2 linked regions of the Pedosphaera parvula Ellin514 genome follow. The protein of the gene in region 1 interacts with the protein of each later gene in a pairwise test. Links are inferred from orthologs where the notes say so. Each region holds a gene or a part of one and is shown on either strand. Other genes may lie near its edges. The genes, in order: ligA and leuS.

Region 1 (7,844 bases):
ACCAGCTGGTTAATATCCGTGTCCGTCTTCTGCATGGCCTGCCGCCGTCCAAAGGCAAGCAACTGGCGCGTGAGCTGGGTCGCTCGTTCGGCAGCTTTCTGGACCTGTTCCAAATGATGCCCCAGTTCGTGTTCCGATGCGCTGCGTGCCAGCATGGTATAACCCATGATCACCTGCAAAAGGTTGTTGAAATCATGCGCCACGCCGCCAGCGAGCAAGCCAATGGCCTCCATTTTTTGGGCCAGTCGCACTTGCTCTTCCAGGGCTGTCTCCCTGGTCACATCGCGTTCCACGGCGATGTAGCTGGTAATTTTCCCTCCCTCGTCTCGAATGGGATAAATGGAAACATCCGCTTCAAACTTTTGACCATCCTTCTTGCGGGAAACGAAACGTCCGCTCCAACTGCCGGAAACCGCAATCCGGCCAACCAGGTGCGCGAATTCGAAGTGCGCTTCTCCGTCCTGCGGCAAACTGTTGATGTGGCGTCCAACCATGGCCTCACGACCATAACCGGTAATGCGTTCGAAGGCGGGATTGACATATTCAATCAACCCGTCGAGATCGAGATGGATGATGATATCCGTCGATTGCTCGACCGCTGTGGCCAAACGCACCAGATTATCTTCCGCTCGCTTGCGCTCGGTGATGTCGGTCATCATCACCAATCGTGCCTTTCGGCCTTCAAAGGTCAGTGAGTGGGAGTTGATGTCGACGAGAATAATGCTGCCGTCCTTTTTTAAATGACGGAATGGGCCCAACAGTTGGAGGCCATCACCCATGGTCTGCATTTTTTTCACCAGGAATGGAACATCCTCTGGAGGACGGTAATCCTTGAGGGTCATCGCCAGAAATTCCTCGCGGGAATATCCGTAGTGATGGATGGCGGCTTCATTTGCGGCGAGCACCCGCAGCGTCTCGATGTCGTAAACGATCAGAGGGCTGGGGTTGCGGTCGAAGAGGAGTAAATATTTTCGTTCGGAAGCATGGAGTGCTTCTTCCGATTGGATGCGTTCCAGCGCGGCGCCGCAGTAGTCCGCAAGGCTTTGGAGAGTTCTTAAATCCTCCCTGGAGTAGGCATGGAGTTTGTAGCTCTGGATGGATAAGAAGCCGGCAACTTTCAGCGAACTGCGAATCGGGACAAACATCAGGGAAGCTGCCGGACGATTCACGTCGCCAAAGCGCATCGTACTGTTCGGTTGAGACTGTGGGTTCTCGCGCAGGATGAGCTGGGCGCCTTCGGCGAGAACCCTGCGCATGGTTGCGGTCGGTTCGCCACCGTCGCCGCTGGGAGCAACTTCGGTGCGCAAGCCATTCATCAAATCCATGGCCAGAACACTGTTAATCACATCCTGTTCAGAGGAGTAGGAGTCGAGAAAACAACCGTCCCAACCAATGAGTTGATCGGCAGCGTCCAGAATGGTCCTCGCGGCATCCCGCGGCGTCCTGGCGGCGCTGAGGCGCTGGCCGAGGACGGAGAATACAGCGCCGCGAAATTCGGCCCGCTTGCGTTCGGTGATGTCTGTATTTGCGCCAATCCATTCGCGGACCTGGCCCTGTTCGTCGAAGACCGGCACGGCGCGGGTAAGCATGTAACGCCATTGACCATCGTGGCGCTGCAATCGGTGCTCGATGGAATAACTGGCAGTGTTGGCGACTGCGGTCTTCCAGGCACTTAACGTAAGTTGCTGATCCTCGGGGTGGACGGCCTTCAGCCATCCGAAATCGACGCTTTCCTGATGAGTCAGGCCAGTGAAGGCTTCCCAGCTTGGATTTTTCGAAGTGAGGCGTCCATCGGGTCCAGCTGTCCAGATGGCCTGCGCTGTGGCCAGCACCAGTGAACGGAAACGCGCCTCACTTTCACGCAGATGTTGTTCAGCGGACGAATGTTGGGGAGTCGAATCGGGGCTTTCATCGAACCGCGAAGGTTGCTTCATGATGGTACAGCTTCTGATTGCTCGACCTAATTTTTTTCACGGGACCGAGTCTGTCCACGTACCCTAGCGAAGAGATTTTTGAAAAGCAAGCAATCCGCTGTGTTGACAGCTTAAAACTTATCAACAGTCACACAGCGTCAGAAATACCGATTCATCAACGGCTTTGCTGCCGAGCTTTTGGGATTTATCGAGTTTCGGGTCGACTTATTCACAGTAACTGCGCGTGGGAGTGATGACAATATTCTCCAGGTCAACGATTCCCTACAATATGCTGATCAGGGAATTGGGGGCTGAGCTCACTGATTGTGTTTAGAGCGGGCGAGCTCGAACAACCAGACGGCCAGACCGGCAAAAAAGAGAAAGGCTATTACGCTTGACCATAACGGAAACCGATAGCCAGCCAGAATGATATCTTGGTGCATCACCAGTCGGAACAGGTGCGCCACGGCTATCAGTCCGAACAATGCACCTGCTATGCGCAGCCCCAAGCTTTGTGAATTCGCATTTTGCATATGTACCTCCCTTCCAGTCTCGACTTGCCGAAAGCTGTTTGCAAGTCGGGTGAAGTTGAACGCGGGCGACATTCTTATTGTGACCAGGATTTTAGATGACCCATGCGAATAGCAATTACCAAGGGTCGGGTAATCAAACTGCATTGGCGCACAGTTTCAGAAAAGCCGCTTCATCAATGATTTTGACCCCGAGTTTTTGGGCTTTTTCCAGTTTGGAGCCCGCGTCTTCACCAGCAACGATGTAATCTGTTTTCTTGCTGACGCTGCCGCTGACCTTGCCGCCGAGGGCTTCGATCTTCGCGGCGGCTTCTTCGCGTTTGAGAGTCGGCAGGGTGCCGGTGAGCACAAAGGTTTTTCCGGCGAAGTGGCCCAACGCGGCGGCGGGCTTATAGAGCTCCGAATTGAAATTGAGTCCGGCTTTGCGGAGCAGCTCGATGAGTTCGCGATTCTTCGGCTCCTGATGCCATTGCACGATGCTGTGGGCGATGACTTCGCCAATGTCCTCGACTTCGGTGAGCTGCTCCTGGCTGGCTGCAAAAATGTCATCGAGTGTTGTGAAGCGGCGGCCGAGTCGTTTGGCCACACCTGCACCGACATGCAAGATGCCGAGGCCAAAGAGGAGTCGCCACATGTCGCGGGTCTTGCTGGCTTGAACGCCATCCAAAAAATTTTGCGCGGACTTTTCGCCCATGCGCTCCAATCCGGCGACTTGATCCAGGGTGAGTGAATAAAGATCGGAGACTTCGCGGACGAGCCCTTTCGTGACGAGTTGGCTGACGAGCGCTTCGCCGCCACCTTCGATATCCATCGCGCCGCGTGCGCACCAATGCTCGATGCGTCCACGAATTTGAGCGGGACAGGCAGCATTGAGACAACGCCAGACGACACCGGCAGCTCCATTTTCAGTGCCTTCCGTGCGCGCGACCTTGCTGCCGCATTCCGGGCAGTGAGTTGGAAATTGAAACTGCACTTCCTTGCCGGTGCGCTTCGTCAATACCACGCCCACGACGGCCGGAATGACCTCGCCGGCTTTTTCAATAGTGACCGTGTCGCCAACGCGAATGTCCTTGCGGCGCAGTTCATCTTCATTGTGCAAGGTCGCACGGCTGATGGTGCTGCCCGCGAGAAAAACGGGTTCAAGTTCGGCAACGGGAGTGAGGGCGCCCGTGCGGCCGACCTGAATGGTGATGGCCTTGAGTTTGGTTTCGGCCTGTTCAGCGGCGTATTTGTAGGCAATGGCCCAACGAGGAGCCTTGGAGGTAAAACCGATTCTTTCGCGCAAGGCGAAGGAATTGAGTTTGATCACCGCCCCGTCGGTTTCGTAGGTGAACTTGCGGCGCAATTGATCGAGCTCGTTGATGGCATCAATCAATTCATCGGCGGAGCAGCACTTCCAGGTTTTTTCGGGAGTTTTGCAGCCAGCAGATTTCAACCAGGCCAGCACTTCGTCATGTTCCTTGGGCCGTTCAGCCCCTTCAAATACACCGAGGCCATAGACGATGACGTCGAGCGGGCGTTTGGCGACGATGCGAGGATCAAGTTGCTTGAGCGAACCGGCGGCGGAATTGCGCGGATTGGCGAAAGGTTCCTCGCCAGCGGCGACTCGTTCCGCATTGATTTTCGTAAAAGCAGCCTTGGGAAGATAAACCTCACCGCGGATTTCCACGACGTCAGGCAGTTTCCTGCCAGAAGCCTTGAGCTTGCCCGCGATGCTACGGATCGTTTTGAGATTGGAGGTGACGTCATCACCAGTGGTGCCGTCGCCACGGGTTGCACCGCAGACGAAAACTCCTTTTTCGTATTTGAGATTGATGGCGACGCCGTCGACTTTGGGTTCCAGAATCCATTCCAACGTTTCGTTGGGGAGCAAGCGTTGGACGCGGCCGACGAAATCGCGGACATCCTGCTGTGAGTAGGTGTTGTCCAGACTCATCATCGGCGAGAGATGGTGGACGGGCTTGAATTCTTTCAGTGGCTCACCGCTGACGCGTTGGCTGGGAGAATCGGAGGTGATGAGGTCGGGGAATTTTTTCTCGAGATCGAGCAGCTCGTGATAGAGTCGGTCGTAAGCCTGATCACTGATGGTGGGCTTCGCCTCGACATAATAGGCATTGTCGTGGCCGCGAATTTCCTCGACGAGCTGGGTGTGTCGAGTCTTGGCTTCGTTATGAGTCATGGGCTTCTTCAGGATTCAAGCTGGGGCCTTGTTTACGCATTAATGCTGCACCCCCAATCAATTACCTTTCCTTAAAGCCGGTGGCAAGCGGACAAAGCACTTGTAGCAAACAGTTATGAAACTTATAGTCTGGTTGTCTGTCTTCGCGTGCGGGCTTCCTTCCCGGCCTTGTAGATCGACATTTTTTGATATGACCGATTCAACACATACACCCGAAATCTCGGATTCTCTATCCGACTTTACCACCAATTCCAGAGTTCTGCTGCTTTCCGGCATGGCCGCCATTATTGGCGCTATTAGTGCCGGTGTCGCGTACGGATTACTTTGGCTGATCAGCTTAATCACCAATATTTCCTTCTTTCACCGGTTCAAGGTGGAGGATGTGACGCCGCAGGATGCCCATATTGGGGCGTGGGTAATCATCATTCCGGTGATCGGTGCGCTTATCATTGGTTTAATGGCGCGGTACGGTTCGCCCAAGATACGCGGGCATGGGATTCCGGAGGCGTTGGAAGCGATTTTGATCGGTCGAAGCAAACTGGAGCCGAAAGTGGCGATATTGAAGCCGATTTCTTCAGCCATTTCCATTGGAACTGGCGGTCCGTTTGGCGCGGAGGGGCCGATTATCATGACCGGCGGGGCTTGTGGTTCCTTGTTTGCTCAATATTTTCATCTGACTGCCGCTGAACGCAAGACCTTGCTGGTCGCGGGTGCGGCTGGCGGCATGGCTGCCATTTTCTCGACGCCCATTGCAGCAATTTTGCTGGCGGTGGAATTGCTGCTTTTTGAATGGAAGCCGCGCAGTTTGATTCCCGTGGCGGTGTCTGCCATCATGGCTTCGGCCATGCGTGTTCCTCTTTTGGGCGCGGGACCGATCTTCCCGGTATTACCTCATGGAGCCATGACAGGTGCTGAGCTGTTGGTCGCTGGCGTGGTGGGTATCGCCGCTGGTTTGGCCTCCGGAGCCGTCACCACCCTGGTTTATGCGCTCGAGGATGCTTTCAAAAAGTTGCCGATTCATTGGATGTGGTGGCCGGCGATTGGTGCAGTGTTCGTCGGCATCGGTGGTTACATTGATCCGCGGGTGTTGGGGGTGGGATACAAATTAATTCACGGATTGTTGCGCGGGGAATTGGTCGGAGCGGCGGTCTTGGGTTTGCTGATTGGCAAGGCGATCGTCTGGTCCATCGCGCTGGGATCGGGAACTTCCGGCGGTGTGCTGGCTCCGTTGCTCATAATGGGCGGCGCGCTGGGGGCGTTGTTGTCGCGTTGGATTCATATAGGCGATACCGGGCTTTGGGCCATGGTGGCAATGGGGGCGATGATGGGCGGCACCATGCGTGCACCATTTACAGGGACGATTTTTGCGCTGGAATTGACGCATGATTTGAATGCCTTGCCAGCAGTGATGATTGGTTGCATTGCTTCCCTGGGAGTAACGGTGTTGCTCTTGCGGCGATCCATCCTGACCGAGAAAATTGCGCGCCGGGGACGGCATATCAGTTGTGAATACAGTGTCGATCTGTTCAGCCTATTGCGCGTGGGCGACGTAATGGATGCCAATCCACCCACCATCCCCGGTGATATGCCGGTGACGCAGTTCTCGGACCTGATTGCCCAGGGTGATCCGCAACTGACGCGTCGCCAAGGGACGTTGATCGTGGATGGGAGTGGTGATTTGGTAGGGATTATTACGCGTGGGGATGTGGTGCGTGCATTGCAGGGAAAGGCCGCTGAGAAAAATACCGTGCTGGATTCGGGCAAGAAAAATCCCGTTGTCACGTACACAGATGAACTGCTCAACGTGGCGATCAGCAAGATGCTGAAGCAGGACGTGGGGCGATTGCCGGTGGTGGAGCGAAGTAACCCAAAGCGGATTGTTGGTTACTTGGGGCGGGCAAACATCATGGCGGCGCGCACCAAGCACATGGAAGAAGAAGATTTGCGCGAGAAACATCCGTGGCTGGCGCGAACGTTGCGCTGGCCGAAGTTCGCCAAATAGTTTCAGCGTTCACATTCAGTCTGGACAAGTGTCGGGCGGAGAATCAAATTTCCGGCATGGCTTTGACACCTTCAACCATGTTGCCGCTCGGCACGAGCGCGCCCGATTTCCACTTGCCGGATACCAACGGAAAGACTGTTTCGCTGGCAGATTTCAAAGATGCCCCGGCGTTGGTGGTTATCTTCATGTGCAATCATTGTCCTTACGTGAAGCATATTCGTGAGGGCTTGGCGCAGTTTGGGCGTGATTACCAAGCCAAAGGAGTCGGGATTGTGGCCATCAGTTCAAATGACGCAACGGGTTATCCGGCAGATAGTCCCGCAGCCATGAAGGAAGAAGTAAAGTCGGCGGGTTACACCTTCCCTTATCTTTACGATGAGACGCAGGCGGTGGCAAAGGCTTATCGCGCAGCCTGCACGCCGGACATTTATCTGTTTGATCGGGAGAAAAAGCTGGTGTATCGCGGGCAATTTGATGAGAGCCGCCCGCGCAACGGATTGCCAGTGACAGGCAGGGATTTGCGTGACGCAGTGGAGGCTGTGCTGGCAGCGAAACCGGTTTCGCAGGATCAAAAGGCGAGCATGGGTTGTAACATCAAGTGGAAATCCGGGAATGCACCGGATTATTTCTGATTCCGGCTCCGGCTGATTCTCATGCAACAAAACTACATCGGGATCGAGATCGGTGGCACGAAGCTGCAGATCGTCGTGGGCGACGGTGCCGCAAAGATTTTGGAACGACATCGATTCACAGTCGACCGGGTTCAGGGAGCTGAGGGGATACGCAAACAGATAGAGGAAACTCTTGGCAAGATCGTGCCCGGCGTAAAGCCAGCAGCGATAGGAGTCGGTTTCGGTGGGCCGGTGGATTGGAAAGCCGGGAAGATTTGTAAATCGCATCAGATCGAGGGTTGGTCGGAATTCGACATGGTTGGCTGGATTAAGGGCCTGGCGAATGTGCCGGTCGTAGTGGATAACGATGCCAACGTGGCCGCGTTGGGTGAAGCACTGCATGGAGCCGGGGTTGGTTTTAATCCGGCATTTTATGTGACGCTCGGAAGCGGAGTGGGCGGTGGTTTGGTGCTGAACGGCAGCATCTATCATGGTGCGAAGCCAGGAGAATCGGAGATCGGGCACGTGCGGTTGGACCGGCGGGGAACAATTTTGGAATCACGCTGCTCGGGGTGGGCAGTGGATGCAAGAATTCGTGAGCTTAAGGAG
Region 2 (8,085 bases), on another replicon or contig:
GCCATATCCCTGATTGCCAAACAGGGCCTTGCGCATATTAACCCCTGCAGTTTTTAAAAGCTGATCTTTCTGCGCTTTGATGCCGGCAAGTTGGATTTGCTTTTCTCTTTCGAGGGCGGAGGAGGGGAACACCGGATTAAGCAGGACATCCGATAACAGATCCAGTCCCGTGGCAAAATCGCCGCTCAAAACTTCGGCGCTCGCTCCAAAACTGTTGTTCCCGCCAAACGTATCGATGCTGCCGCCGATGGATTCGATCTCCCGCGCAATGTCTTCCGCCGAATGTGTCTTTGTACCTTTCAGGAGCATTTTCGTCGTAAGGCTGCTCACTCCGTTTTTCTCAGGCTCCTCAGCCAACACGCCGCCCTTAAACACCGCGCGAAATTGCACGAAAGGCAGGCGATGGTCCTCCTTGACCAGCAATCGCAATCCATTCGGCAAATCAAATTTTTGTATCGGATGTTCCTGCTTCTCTTCGCCCAGCGTCGTCGGTTTCGGCGCAGCGCCCGTAGCAGCAACGCATAAAGTGTTCGGTTGCCGGAAGTCAAATATTGCCTGGCGACCCGTTGCAAGTCCGCCGGCGTCACCTGTTTCACTGCTGCCAGGTAACGCTCTGAAAAATTCAGATCATTCGCCGAGAGCCAGTTGCCGCCCAAATCCTGGGCCTGCCCACTCATCGTTTTGCGTGAAGACAAGGTGGCCGAAATGAATTGTTTTACTGCCTTGTTCACCTCGGCGGCGGAAATTGGTTCATCCTTCAGCTTCTCAATTTCAACCAGCATCGCTTCCCGCGCCGCGTTGAACTTATCAGCATCCACCACCGCGCTCATGCCGAGCAACCCGGTGCTTCCTGGACTGTACGTCCATGCATCCACGGAATTTACCAATCCCGCTTTCTCCCGAATTTGCTGATACAGGTGCGAGCTGCGGCCACTACCCAGAATGACCGCCAGGACATCGAGAATCGGAACATCTGGATGCCTTAATTCCGGTATGTGCCAGCTAAAATAAACATATCCCAATTCAATTGGCGCTTCTTCAATCACCTCGCGTGAGGCCGTCTGCTTTGGCTCCTCAGGTAATACCAGCGGCGGCATTGCCTTGGCTTTGGCTTTGGCATACGACTCCCGAATCTGGGCAATAACTTCCTCCGTCTTGATGTCTCCCACAACAACGTAGAACACGTTGTTGGGAGCATAGCGCTGATGATAATACTCCCGGATGTCATCCGCCTTTAACTCGTTATATATGTCGGGATAACCGATGACTGTGTAACGGTAGGGGCTCTTCGTATATGCAGTCTCAAACAAGCGCCTGCTGGAGCGACGTCCAGGATCATCCTGGTTCATGTCCATTTCGCGAAGAATAACCTGCTTCTCCTTTTCCATCTCCTCCGCGGGCAGGGTGGCGTGCTGCATGATGTCGCAAAGAATATCCACTGCCACCTTCGCGCCGGTATTCGGCACATCGATGTAATAGACTGTGCGATCGAAGGAGGTATAGGCGTTCATGTAACCTCCCGCGTCCTGGACCTCCTGGTCAATGCGCCCTGCGCCACGCGTCGTGGTCCCTTTGAAAAGCATGTGCTCAAGCACATGAGACATTCCAGCGCCCAGCCACTTTCCTTCGTGGACGCTTCCAGTCATGCTCCACGCCTGCACTGATACCACCGGTGCATTGTGGTCTTCACGCACAATGATCGTGAGCCCGTTTTCCAACGTGGTCACCTTTACTCCGGGCGGCAGCGCCGGGAGGTCACTACTTCCGATTAAACCGTTTCTGGCCGTGGACACAGTGGGTGCGGACATATTTCAGTAGACAAATATTCTGTTTAAAAATCTGGACCTTTTACTCCAACGAACCTACGCCCGGGCAGGCTTGGCTTCCGGCAATTGCGTCGAAAGTTTTTCCTTGGGCAGGAAGGGTTTGGTAAATGCCTCATGAAAATCATAGCCGCCCTCAAAATCAGCGCGCGAGTCCTGATCGGTTTTTGCGAGGAGACTATTCTCAACCATGATAAAAACCATCTCGCCAAACTCCTGGCATGATTTAATTCCCCATTCCTCCAAAACGGTAATCGCCATGGGCCCGAACTGTTCCAAGGCATAATCACGAATTCCAGCGAGCAATTCCTGCCCGCTAACATGCCGGATGCTGCCCTTGGATGTTCCCTTCGTTACCAGCTTTTGGGTATAGTCCAATGCCTCGCGTAGAAACACGTAGGCATCACGATGGTAGCGCTTATCCTTCAACAGGATTTGCTCCAGAACCTCTTCAAATGAAGCTGCTTGCATTCTTTTATGGTTTTGCGAGTTCACTTGCTCTGGTCGGCGGATGGGACGTCCGATAACCTTTCACCGCCCAACCTGTGAGCAGTAGTGCTGTGACAATACAAAGCACCAACTGTTCCTTCTTCGTCAAATGAATCACTTCGCTATTGTAATCGAAAACTCATCCGACCGCAATGTTCACTAATTTCCTCGGGACAACAATGATTTTCTTGACCGTTTTGCCCTCGATATAAGGTTTGACCTTTTCGCTGGCCAACGCCAATGACTCCAGTTGCTCCTGAGTAGTGTCCGCCGGCACGACCAACTTGTCACGCAGCTTGCCATTAACCTGCACCGGAATTTCCAATGTCGTTTCCACCAGCAAAGCCGGGTCATACTTCGGCCATGGAACGTACGCAAGAGTTGCCTGGGTTCCGCCGGTTGAAGCCGCCAGCTTCCCAGAGAGTTCCTCCGCCAAATGTGGCGCAAAAGGTTGGAGTAAGGTAAGAAAATCTCGCAACACGGAAACCGGCTTGGTCTCCCACGTAATCGCTTCGTTCACAAATACCATGAGCGCCGAAATGGCTGTGTTGAAGCGGAGGTGATCCAAATCCTCCGTCACTTTCTTGATGGTAGCGTGCAACGTCTTCAGCTGAGCGGGACTCGCGGCAATATCTTTAATGGCTCCGCTAAGTTTTATTGCGTTTAGAAGTTCGGCACCTTTGCCGCCTTCAGTTGTCAGGTTCTGCTCAAACTCTGTCTCGCTCTGCTCATCTACAAATAAACGCCACACACGACCCAGGAAACGATACACGCCTTCGACACCCTTCGTGTTCCATGGCTTCACCATTTCCAGCGGACCCATGAACATTTCATAGAGTCGAAATGCATCTGCGCCGTATTCACCAAGCACATCGTCCGGATTAACCACATTGCCGCGGCTCTTGGACATCTTCTGTCCATCTTCACCAAGTATCAGCCCTTGATTAACGAGCTTGAAGAATGGCTCGGGTGTGGAGACCTGGCCCAGATCGAAAAGCACCTTGTGCCAAAACCGCGCATAAAGAAGATGCAAAACAGCATGTTCCGTCCCACCAACATAAAGATCAACCCCTGGGGTCGGCGGCTTTGCACCTTGGACATTGGCGATCGGACTCTTTCCCGTTCCCATCCAGTAATGTTCGGCGTTGGAGTCACAGAATGTTTTGTCATTCCGCGCATCGATATAGCGCAGGTAATACCAGCAACTGCCCGCCCACTGCGGCATCGTGTTTGTTTCCCGAATTGAGCCATCCGGCAAATTCACCCAATCCTTGGCGCGTGCCAAAGGCGGTTCGCCGCTTGTCGTGGGTTTGAAGTCGGTCAGATCGGGTGGCACCACGGGCAAGGCTGATTCCGGCAATGCTTCATGGTGTAAATTGCCCTGGGCATCCTTCTTCCAGATAATCGGGAATGGTTCGCCCCAATACCGTTGACGGCTGAACAACCAGTCGCGCAGTTTGAAATTAATGGTTTTGTGGCCGAGTCCCTTTTCCTCCAGCCAGGCCGTGATCTTCTTCTTCGCTTCCGATGTCGGCAATCCGTTTAAAGATATTTCCGGGCTGTTGGAGTTGATGGCAATGCCGTCATCGGTGAACCCTTGCCAATCCTTTCCTTCAGGCGGTTGCACTACCTGGACAACTGGCAGTTTGAACTTTTGTGCAAATTCGAAGTCGCGGGTATCGTGCGCTGGCACTGCCATGATGGCGCCGGTGCCATAACTCGCGAGTACGTAGTCAGCAATCCAGATCGGTATGCGCGCGTTGTTAACCGGGTTAAGAGCATATGCTCCCGTGAACACACCCGTCTTTTCCTTTGCCAATTCAGTGCGCTCCAAATCGCTCTTGCCTGCGGCAAACTCTTGATACGTCTTCAACGCATCGCGCTGCTCGGACGTGGTGATTTGACTTAACAATTTATGCTCTGGTGACAACACCATGTAAGTCGCTCCAAACAATGTATCAGGCCGCGTGGTGAAAACGGTGATCTGCTCGTTCGAACCAGCGATTTGAAAGTGGACCTCGGCTCCTTCACTCCGCCCAATCCAATTGCGTTGCATTTCCTTGAGCGAGTGACTCCAATCAATCCCTTCCAAATCGTTCAAGAGCTTTTCCGCATACGCCGTGATGCGGAGCATCCATTGGCGCATCGGCTTGCGAACGACGGGAAAACCACCCACTTCGCTTTTGCCATCAATGACTTCTTCATTGGCCAAAACGGTCCCAAGTTCGGGACACCAGTTAACTGGAGCTTCGGCCACATAAGCCAGGCGCTTGTTATCGCGATACGTTCGCTTCTCCTCCTCAGTCTTTAACCCAACCGGATAGCTTAGCGTTTCAATAGGCTCGGCCTTGTTGGTTTTGAGATTGAACCAGGAATTATAGAGCTTCAGGAAAATCCACTGCGACCATTTGAAATACTTTGGATCGGTCGTATCCACCTCCCGTGACCAATCATAACTAAAACCAAGCGATTTAATCTGCCGCTTGAATGTGGAAATGTTAGCCTCGGTGGTTTTGCGAGGATGTTGGCCGGTTTTGATGGCGTATTGTTCCGCAGGCAAACCGAAAGCATCCCAGCCCATTGGATGAAGGACATTGTAACCAACTGCACGACGATAACGTGCGAGTATGTCAGTGGCAGTATAGCCTTCGGGATGGCCGACATGGAGTCCGGCGCCGGAAGGGTAGGGGAACATGTCGAGGATGTAATACTTCGGCGGCAGCACCTGCTGGTGACGCTTCGCAAAAGGATGTTCTTGCGGAACCGTCTCGCCCGGGTTCCAGGCACGGAAGGTTTGCTGGCGGTCCCAAATGGACTGCCACTTCGACTCGATCAAATCAAAAGGATACTGTTTACGACCACTCGACATAGGGGGCAAATATTGAAGAAAAGCAGCCTGAACGCAATGGCAGAATGCTATCTTTTTACTATCCTACAGCCCTGACTAAAGGCGGTAGGCTCAACAGGATTTAAATCTGCGGAACGAAAAGAAACCCAGAGTGCCAAGCGTGACCAGAGCCATGGTGGAAGGTTCGGGGACGGGTGAAAATGCGATGGTAAGCAGAGGTCCGCGCCCCAAGCCATCCTCACGCGACGCAAATCGATGGGCTGAGTTCAGGGTGGACTCGTTCCCAGTCAGCAACATCCAACCAAAATCGGTGCCGGGATTATCCAGCCAGGTCTGAACATCCGATACCAGTGACGACGTGGATGCAAAAGTAAAAGCCCCGGAGGTTCCAATCGAGGTGGATGCGCTTGCGCCTGCGGCATAATCATTCCCGCTTTGGCCTCCGGGTGTTCCCCACAAAGTTGTGCTTGCAAAAGGTGCGTTCCAGGTGGCCTCGCCTGGTGAAGCCGGCGCGCCTGTTTGCCCGGTTTTATTTCCCTCACCCCAGTTCACGAGCATGGGATGCAGTTCGAAACTGGTCGGATTCGAATTGCCTGCTGCCGTAACATTAAGTGTAAGCGTCACGGAAGTAATGATGGAACCAGCCGGAATCAATGAACCCGGATCGAATTCAACGATCGCTCGACTTCGCGATCCATTGGCCATGGTTCCAGCCGCAAAATTGGTATGTCCTCCCAGGTTATTATCCGGGTTGTTTTGAAACAGGGAAGTGTCAGCGATCGGACTCAAGGTGACCGTTGTCGCCATGGCAGGAATGCCCGCCATGATCAGAACAATCAAACAGACCAAACCGTGGAATCGCAGGTTTCTTTTGTGCATGTCAAAATGTAGTTTATCAGAATGATTCAGACGGTAAATGGCTGAGTTGAAGGTGACTGCGTCTTCCGAATGTAAAACGTAAGAATCGACCCAACATCGATATCGGGCAGGTTTCCAACCAGTTGAGGATACTCACCTGAATTCATCGTTATCGTGTCTGCTAAACTTGCAGAATTTCTTAATACTTAATCATTGGTTTGTGATGGTAAGAAGGCCACAGGAACTTTTTGTTCCTAAGAATCTTATCAAAAAGCATTTTTCCGGGAACAAGAGGGAGGATGGGGTGTCTCAATTCACAATAGCCTTTCATGTCTTCGAAGATTGGCTATCAGAATAAGAATTGCATCAAAGCAGCTTTTCAAGGGGTGTTCCTTGAAAAATGAGGCGGGATACCTCGCCTGCATCTCGTTTGTAGGCGGGGTTCCCAATCATCAGGTCAAATAATATCGTCTTCTTTCCTCAGCAATGGAATGCTGGGGATATGACGACTCTGTTGATCGCTACTCGCAATGCACACAAGGTGGAAGAAATCCGTGCCATTCTTACTGATCGTTTTCGATATCTTACGTTAAAGGATTTTTCTGGCGCTCCGGCCGTTAAGGAAGATGCGGATACCTTCCAGGGAAATGCCACGTTGAAAGCGGTCAAACTTGCTGAGTGGGTCGCCAGGGAACAACCCGGGGAATTCTTATCTGCTGGCTCAAACTTCTTTGTTTTAGCCGACGACTCCGGTTTGGAAGTCGATGCGCTCAATGGCGCTCCGGGAGTGCATTCAGCCCGTTTCGCAGCGTTGGATAAACAGCTTGAAGGCAATTCTTCTGACGCTGATAACAATGCCAAGCTGCTCCGTCTGTTAAAGGACGTTCCACCCGGGAAACGTTCTGCACGGTTTCGTTGCGTCATCGCTCTGACTCCAGTTTTTCAACTCTCCGCAGCCGGTTCCTCCCCCGTCTGCGATGCAAATGAATTTGAATTGCAAACTCAAATCTTTGATGGTGCATGCGAAGGCAGCATCAGCACAAAGCCCAGTGGCCTGGGGGGCTTCGGTTACGACCCGCTTTTTGTCCCAAATGGCTATCAACAAAGCTTTGCTGAATTGGGCGAAGTGACGAAAAATCAGCTCAGTCATCGGGCCAAGGCACTCGCCAAATTACGCCAACGGTTGGATTCAATGTCCGCCGTATAGCATCGGAGCGCTCAGCTTATTTCAGAGACTGCAGTTTCTTGCGAAGATAGCCGTTGTTCGCGACCAGACGATAAGTGTGTTGGCTATCAACTGGCTCGTTCCAGAATTCGCCCCCGGCACATTCCAGGATTAACCCGCCGGCTGCGATGTCCCAAAGCTTGATGCCCTGCTCGAAATAGGCATCAAAACGACCGGATGCCACGTAGGTCATGGCCAAAGCCGCAGCGCCCATCAGTCGTATCTTCCGAACACGCCGCACCAGCACGTTAAAATAGGGCAGGGTGCGTTCCAAATTCGACCGGGATTTGGCAAACCCAATGGACACAATGCAATCCTTCAAGGCTTTTCGGTCGCTGACATGAATGACCTTGCCATTCAATTTGGAAGGCTGCCCGCGAATTGCCGTCCAAAGTTCGTCGCAAAAAGGATCGTACACCACGCCAACGACAGTCACATATTCGCCGCTGGTTTTATCCTTCGTCTGCAATGCGATGGAAACACAGGCGTGCGGAATCTCATATGAGAAATTAACCGTCCCATCGATGGGATCTACCACCCACCGTGAATCGGCACTCTGATCGCCCGAAACCCCTTCCTCACCAAGCACTGCCACCTTGGGAAAGCTTTGGAGAAGAGTTTTCTCGATCAACTTTTGTGATCTGACATCAAGTTCCAGTTTAATGTCATGGGCCGTGGCCGAGTTGACTTTCTTATCAATATGCAGATTCTGCCGCATCAGCCTGCCGACCAGTCGGGCAGCTTTGACAGCGCAAGCCAGTGCTTTTTTGTGTTCCGCCAATGTCATGGAAGTTTTAGTTGAGGAGTGGGAATTTCGTCGTAAGTGAATTTGTAGCTGAATT

What was found.
Region 2: the proteins of ligA (region 1) and leuS interact in binary tests that used the Escherichia coli proteins (3 or more experiments, as listed by UniProt). The link is inferred for Pedosphaera parvula Ellin514 from one-to-one orthologs.

What each region holds. Positions count from the first base shown.
Region 1 is NZ_ABOX02000013.1:74,419-82,262, forward strand. The notes cover bases 2,102-5,099. They hold ligA (NAD-dependent DNA ligase LigA), read right to left. Parts: upstream 4,623-5,099; coding sequence 2,580-4,622; downstream 2,102-2,579. Other genes in these bases: CFLAV_RS12445 (hypothetical protein), read right to left, coding at 2,231-2,446; CFLAV_RS12455 (chloride channel protein), read left to right, coding at 4,813-5,099. Outside these bases: CFLAV_RS32255 (PAS domain S-box protein), read right to left, coding at 1-1,934; more of CFLAV_RS12455, read left to right, coding at 5,100-6,624; CFLAV_RS12460 (thioredoxin family protein), read left to right, coding at 6,681-7,256; CFLAV_RS12465 (ROK family protein), read left to right, coding at 7,278-7,844. UniProt on the Escherichia coli protein: DNA ligase that catalyzes the formation of phosphodiester linkages between 5'-phosphoryl and 3'-hydroxyl groups in double-stranded DNA using NAD as a coenzyme and as the energy source for the reaction.
Region 2 is NZ_ABOX02000040.1:42,587-50,671, reverse strand. What follows is about bases 2,252-5,490. They hold leuS (leucine--tRNA ligase), read right to left. Parts: upstream 5,182-5,490; coding sequence 2,452-5,181; downstream 2,252-2,451. Other genes in these bases: CFLAV_RS32965 (PEP-CTERM sorting domain-containing protein), read right to left, coding at 5,272-5,490; CFLAV_RS23520 (Minf_1886 family protein), read right to left, coding at 2,252-2,294. In the rest of the region: CFLAV_RS23530 (M16 family metallopeptidase), read right to left, coding at 1-360; CFLAV_RS32970 (M16 family metallopeptidase), read right to left, coding at 327-1,808; more of CFLAV_RS23520, read right to left, coding at 1,863-2,251; more of CFLAV_RS32965, read right to left, coding at 5,491-6,039; CFLAV_RS23505 (non-canonical purine NTP pyrophosphatase), read left to right, coding at 6,521-7,225; CFLAV_RS23500 (inositol monophosphatase family protein), read right to left, coding at 7,242-8,030; CFLAV_RS23495 (transglutaminase-like domain-containing protein), read right to left, coding at 8,027-8,085.